Linked DNA regions of Aridibaculum aurantiacum. The protein of the gene in region 2 interacts with the protein of the main gene of each other region in a pairwise test. Links are inferred from orthologs where the notes say so. Each region holds a gene or a part of one and is shown on either strand. Other genes may lie near its edges. The genes, in order: rplI and lon.

The links.
Region 1: the proteins of lon (region 2) and rplI interact in binary tests that used the Escherichia coli proteins (3 or more experiments, as listed by UniProt). The link is inferred for Aridibaculum aurantiacum from one-to-one orthologs.

What each region holds. Positions count from the first base shown.
Region 1 is NZ_JAFEWC010000003.1:570,811-573,936, forward strand. What follows is about bases 294-3,086. They hold rplI (50S ribosomal protein L9), read right to left. Parts: upstream 2,017-3,086; coding sequence 1,570-2,016; downstream 294-1,569. Other genes in these bases: gltX (glutamate--tRNA ligase), read left to right, coding at 294-1,442; rpsR (30S ribosomal protein S18), read right to left, coding at 2,156-2,422; rpsF (30S ribosomal protein S6), read right to left, coding at 2,428-2,781. In the rest of the region: more of gltX, read left to right, coding at 1-293; J4N22_RS16005 (endonuclease/exonuclease/phosphatase family protein), read right to left, coding at 3,121-3,126.
Region 2 is NZ_JAFEWC010000003.1:773,855-777,287, forward strand. Bases 13-3,112 are described here. They hold lon (endopeptidase La), read left to right. Parts: upstream 13-411; coding sequence 412-2,814; downstream 2,815-3,112. Other genes in these bases: J4N22_RS16915 (porin family protein), read left to right, coding at 13-237; J4N22_RS16925 (YkgJ family cysteine cluster protein), read left to right, coding at 2,991-3,112. In the rest of the region: more of J4N22_RS16915, read left to right, coding at 1-12; more of J4N22_RS16925, read left to right, coding at 3,113-3,433.

The DNA.
Region 1 (3,126 bases), 200 kb from region 2 along the record:
TTGCAAAAAAGAACAACGGGGTTTTTGTTTTACGTATAGAAGATACAGATCAGAGCCGGTATGTTGCCGGCGCAGAAGAATATATACAGGAGTGCCTGAGATGGTGCGGCCTGCAGCCTGATGAAAGTCCTATACATGGTGGTGAGTTTGCACCTTACAGGCAGAGTGAACGCAAGCCTATGTACCGTAACTATGCAGAGCAGTTGGTACAGCAGGGAAATGCTTATTATGCTTTTGATACGCCTGAAGAACTGGAGGCCATGCGCACCAACTTTAAAACAGAAAGCAATCCTTCGCCGCAATACAACCACGCAGTAAGACAGCAAATGCGCAATTCACTTTCGCTTTCTAAAGAAGAAGTAGAAAAGTTGCTGGCTGATGGTGTGCCACATGTTATTCGTATAAAAATGCCGCAAGATGAAACGATCAGCTTTACAGATATGATACGCGGCGATGTCTCTTTCAACTCATCTCAGGTAGATGATAAAGTGCTATTAAAAGCTGACGGTATGCCTACTTATCACCTGGCGGTGGTAGTAGATGATTATGCTATGAAAATCAGCCACGCTTTTCGTGGGGAGGAATGGTTACCAAGTGCGCCTGTACACCTGCTGTTGTGGAAGTACCTGGGCTGGCAAAACGATATGCCGCAATGGGCACATCTTCCACTTATTATGAAACCTGATGGTCATGGTAAACTGAGCAAGCGCGATGGCGACAGGTTAGGCTTTCCTGTATTTGCAATGAATTGGAAAGATCCGCGTAGTGAAGAAGAAGCAACAGGATTTAGAGAACTTGGTTTTTTACCAGAAGCATTTATCAATATGCTGGCTGTACTCGGCTGGAACGATGGTACTGAGCAGGAGCTGTTTTCACTAGAGGAACTGGTGGAGAAATTTGCTTTAGAGAAAGTGCATAAGGGCGGCGCAAAGTTCGATTACGAGAAAGCTAAATGGTTCAACCACGAATGGATAAAACGCCTGCCGGTATCGCACTATAGCGAGCAGGTAAAAAGCTTATTACAAGCAGCAGGAGTGGAGGTAGAAAGTAATGAAAAACTGGAGCAGGTAATGGAGCTGGTGAAGGACAGGTGTACCTTATTGACAGACTTTGTACAGCAGGCAGGGTTCTTCTTTAAAACTCCAGCCAATTTAGATGTAGCTTCTGTACAGCCGAAGTGGAATGAAGACAAGGCTATGTTCTTCCAGGTGTTATCCGAAAAGCTGGTAACGCTGGAGCAATGGAACGCTTTCAATATTGAGACGTTATTTAAAGAAACCGCAGTTGAGAAGAATATTAAAGTAGGAGAACTGCAGCTGCCATTCCGGATAATGCTGGTAGGCGGCAAGTTTGGGCCTACTGTATTTGATATAGCAGCACTTGTTGGTAAAGAAGAAACCATCAACAGGATCAGGCAAGGATTGACGTTCATAGCTTCATAAATGAGAACCGGCAACTGCCGGTTTTTTTGGCTTTAGAAGTTATTGCAGCAATTGAAAGAGATGATCTGCTACAAAAGAAAAAGTCCACCTTTTAAGGGTGGACTTTTTCAAAAGATCTATTGAAAGATTATTCAGATACTACTTCAAATTCAACTTCGGTAGTGTTGCCATTACCAAAATCAATAGTTGCTTTATGAGTACCCAATTCTTTTACTTCATCTACAATGTTGATGCGTTTGCGATCGATCTCGAAACCTTTTTGGTCGCGGATAGCGCGGCTGATCTGTAGAGATGTAACGCTACCGAAGATCTTTCCACTTGTACCAGTTTTAGCACCGATTCTCAGTGGAGATTCTTTTAGTACAGCGATAACACTGTTGATCTCAGAAAGCAACTTAGCTTCTTTCTTAGCTTTTTGCTTTTCTCTTTCCTGCATTTGCTTCAGGTTAGAAGAATTAGCTTCAACAGCTTTTTTCTGAGGGATCAGGAAGTTACGAGCATAACCATTTTTTACGGTTACAAGCTCATTGGCTCCACCCAGGTTATCTACGTCTTGAATTAATATTACTTGCATGGTAAATTTTTTAGTTCCCAAGAGCCCAATCTAAGATTGTGACTGTCACCCGATGCAAACGGGATTAGGGATGGTTACTAAATTGGTGATTGGTGATCAGTGATTAGTTGTTCGTACAAATAACTGATCACTGATCTTTTTATTTCAAAAGGTCTGTTACATAAGGCAACAACGCCATCTGGCGTGCTTTCTTAATTGCATCAGCCACTTTACGTTGGTACTTCAGTGAGTTACCAGTAAGACGACGAGGTAACATTTTACCTTGCTCGTTCAGGAATTTCTTCAGGAACTCAGCGTCTTTGTAGTCGATGTACTTAATGCCATACTTTTTGAAACGGCAGAATTTCTTAGCGCGCTTCTCTTGCTTGATGGCGGTCAGGTACTTAATTTCATTAGCTTTTGCCATGATGATTATGCCTCCACTTTTTCGGTTCCTGTAGGTACGCCACTTCTTTTGCGGTTATTATACTCGACGGCGTATTTATCGAGCTTAGTAATCATGTGACGAAGCACTTGCTCGTCTCTCAGGAGCTGGATCTTCAGCTTCTCATTGAAGTCGGATTGCGCTTTAAATTCCGATACCCAGTAGATCGCAGTTGTCTTCTTCTGGATGGGATACGCAAGTGATTTAAGTCCCCATGGGTTGCTGTTCACGATCTCTCCGCCGTGCTCAACAATCATATCGGTGAATTTTTTCTGAGCTGCCTTGAAGTCTTCCTCAGAAAGCACCGGGGTAAAAATCACCATCAATTCATAATTGTTCATTAATCCCTGATTTGTGGTTAAAAAAAATAATTTGGGAGCGCAAAGGTAGGGGAATGAGCTGACAAAGCCGCAGCTAAAAGGGTTTTAGTGTAATTTTAAGGAAGGAGGGAAGTCAAAGGTTAAGTCAAAATTCAAAAGTCAAAAATGTAAAATGCAAAATGCAAAATGAAAAACTGATTGTGCGTCAGCTGAAGTTTAGGGAAGATCTCGATTTCCAGTATCAAATCCAACTTGCCTAAAGTAAGCCTCCTTATCCATCATCCATCCTGTATCCAGCATCCACTATCCAGCATCTGCTTTCTAACATCTAACACCTAACATCTATCACCTAAGCACCAACTACCT
Region 2 (3,433 bases):
CTAAACCTAGGTCCGCAGTTCAGCATACTGGTGGATGATAATGAAAACCTGCTTCGTAACGGTGAAAAAGCATTTTCCAAAGGTGATTTCGGAATGGTAGGAGGAGTGACACTTAACCTGAGCAGGTTGCGTGTATATGGCAGGTATATTGTAGGATTGAACAACATCAACGATATTGACGACCAGGATAAATGGAAGAGCCAGCAAATCCAACTTGGGCTTGGTCTACGTTTGTAATTATACTAATAAGAATGAAGTTTAAGCACTGCCGATGGCGGTGCTTTTTTATGCCAGTTTGGTACTTGCCGCATCTTTTTTCCGTAATGGCACCAATATTGAATTATTTTTACCCTCCTTAAAAATTTCTTTAACAGGAGGTTGAATGACATTATGTCCTTCATTTTTAATACTATGATTCCAGAAACATTTTACCTGAGGCCTGAAGACGATACTGATTTCATTCCCATTATTCCCCTTAATGAAACTGAAAATGAAGCTGATAAAATAACCTCTGTTCCGGATGATCTACCGATTCTTCCTTTGCGTAATACGGTGCTTTTTCCAGGTGTGGTTTTACCCATTACTGTTGGAAGAGACAAAAGCATAAAAGCCGTTAATGACTCTTATAAACATGGTAAGCTGGTTGGGGTATTGGCCCAAACCGATAGCAGCATCGAAGAGCCTGAAGTAAAAGACCTTTGTTCAATTGGTACAATAGCGAAAATTGTAAAGCTGATAAAAATGCCGGATGGTGGCACTACCATCATCATCCAGGGAAAGAAGCGTTTTAGATTAGTTGAGATCACTGCAGAAGAACCGTATTTCAAAGCAAAAGTGAACTTGCTGGATGAAGACGTGATCCCGCAGCAAGATGATTTTGAAGCATACGTTAGCAACATTAAAGACCTGGCTTCGCAGATCGTGGCTATGTCGCCAAACCTTCCTACAGAAGCATCCATTATTCTTAAGAATATTGAGAACCCGTCTTTCCTTATAAATTTTGTAAGCAGCAACCTGAATAGCGATCTTGCTGAAAAGCAACGCCTGCTTGAGATTGACGATGTTCGCCAGAGAGCTGAAGAACTGATGCAGATACTGCAAAAGGAACTTCAGTTTGCGGAGTTAAAAAATAAAGTAACCAATAAGACACGCACAGAACTGGATAAGCAACAGCGTGAATATTTTCTGCAACAACAGCTAAAGAGCATAAAAGAGGAGTTGGGTGGAGACCTGAACGATCGTGAGCTGGCAGAAATGAAGAAGAAAGCGGAGCATAAAAAATGGCCGCAAGCTGCAAAGAACCTCTTTAAGAGCAATATTGAAAAACTTGAGAGGATGCACCCAAGTACACCTGATTATTCAGTTGTATACAATCATCTTGACCTGCTACTAGATCTTCCATGGGAAGAATATACCGAGGATAGTTATGATCTAAAAAAGGCAAAGCAAGTGCTGGATCATGATCATTATGGCATGACCAAGATAAAAGAAAGGATATTGGAGTACCTGGCTGTGCTAAAACTAAAGGGCGATATGAAGAGCCCGATCCTTTGTTTTATCGGTCCTCCGGGTATTGGTAAAACATCGTTGGGTAGAAGTATAGCGCATGCAGTTAACAGGAAATATGTTCGTCTTAGCCTTGGTGGATTGCACGATGAAAGCGAATTACGTGGTCATAGAAAAACCTATATAGGCGCCATGCCTGGTCGTATTATACAAAACATACGAAAGGTAAAAAGCAGTAACCCGGTAATGATACTGGACGAGATCGATAAGATAGGTAGTGATCATCGCGGCGATCCGAGCAGCGCATTACTCGAGATACTCGACCCTGAGCAGAACCATACTTTTTACGATAACTACCTGGAGCTGGAGTATGACCTGAGCAAGGTACTATTCATTGCTACTGCCAATAACATCAACCAGATACAGCCTGCGTTACGCGATAGGCTTGAGATAATAGATCTTAGCGGTTATGCTATTGAAGAAAAGGTGGAAATAGCTAAGCGCCACCTGGTGCCTAAGCAGTTTGAAGCGCATGGACTTAAAGTGAATGCTTTCAAAATTGCGGATAAAGTATTGGAGAAAATCATAGAAAGCTATACCCGCGAAAGTGGTGTACGTGAGCTGGACAGGCAACTGGCGTCTATCATGCGTTTTAATGCACGGGAGATGGCTACCAAGGGTAAGGTAAAATCAACACTTACCGTTGCAGATGTAGAAAAGATATTGGGCAGTCCACGCTATAGCAATGAAATATATAAGACGGTAAACATGCCGGGTGTGGCTGTAGGCCTAGCGTGGACATATGTTGGGGGCGATATTCTTTTTATAGAAACCATACTTAGTGATGGCAAGCCAGACCTGAAGCTAACAGGTAACCTTGGTAATGTAATGAAGGAAAGCGCAACTACTGCACTGAGTTATTTGCAGGCAAATGCGCGTAAGCTGAATTTAGATCCAGAGATCTTCAGCAAAAAAACCATACATGTACACGTACCAGAAGGAGCTGTACCTAAAGATGGTCCTAGTGCGGGTATAACCATGCTTACCTCGCTAACCAGTGCCTTTACCGGCAGAAAGGTAAAGCCTTATGTGGCTATGACCGGTGAGATAACCTTGCGTGGACAAGTGCTTCCGGTTGGAGGTATCAAAGAAAAAGTATTGGCAGCCAAACGTTCAGGTTTGAAAGAAATCATCCTTTGCTGGCAGAATGAAAAAGATGTGAATGAGATAGAAGGTAGCTTCATTGAAGGGCTGACTTTCCACTACGTAAAAAACATGCAGCAGGTATTAGAGCTGGCGCTGGTATAAATGAAACATCTTAAAGAGATAAAGCTTCTGGACTTCCGGGAGCTTTTTCTTTTTGCCTACCTCTTAGGCTTCTACATAAGATATATTCATTCTAATATTAACGTATTGCTCTCGCAGTCATTCAGGAGCATGCATATATCTTTGCTGCCCCCCATGGCAGATGTGCCATCAATAGAATGAGTAAAACAGAAACAATCAATTGGCAAAAACAGGCTACTGAACATCAAAAGCAGTACAAGCAATATTTGCAGCGTGCAGATAAGAATAAAGTCTTGCGCCAGTTGCCGGCACTGCACGATGAGGCATTTGCAAAAGTAGATTGTCTTGCTTGTGGTAATTGTTGTAAAAATCATTCTCCGCGTTTTAAGACCACCGACATAAAAAGAATAAGTAAACACCTGCGGCAAAAGGAAGGCGATTTTATTGATCAATACCTGAAGCTGGATACAGATGGCGATTACGTGGTTAAAAGTTCTCCTTGCCCTTTCCTGGGATCAGACAACTATTGCAGCATATACGAACACAGGCCGAGCGATTGTGCACGCTACCCTTATACAGATGAAGATGTACTGCTAAAGCGCCCAAATCTTACGTTGAAGAATGCAACCGTATGCCCGGC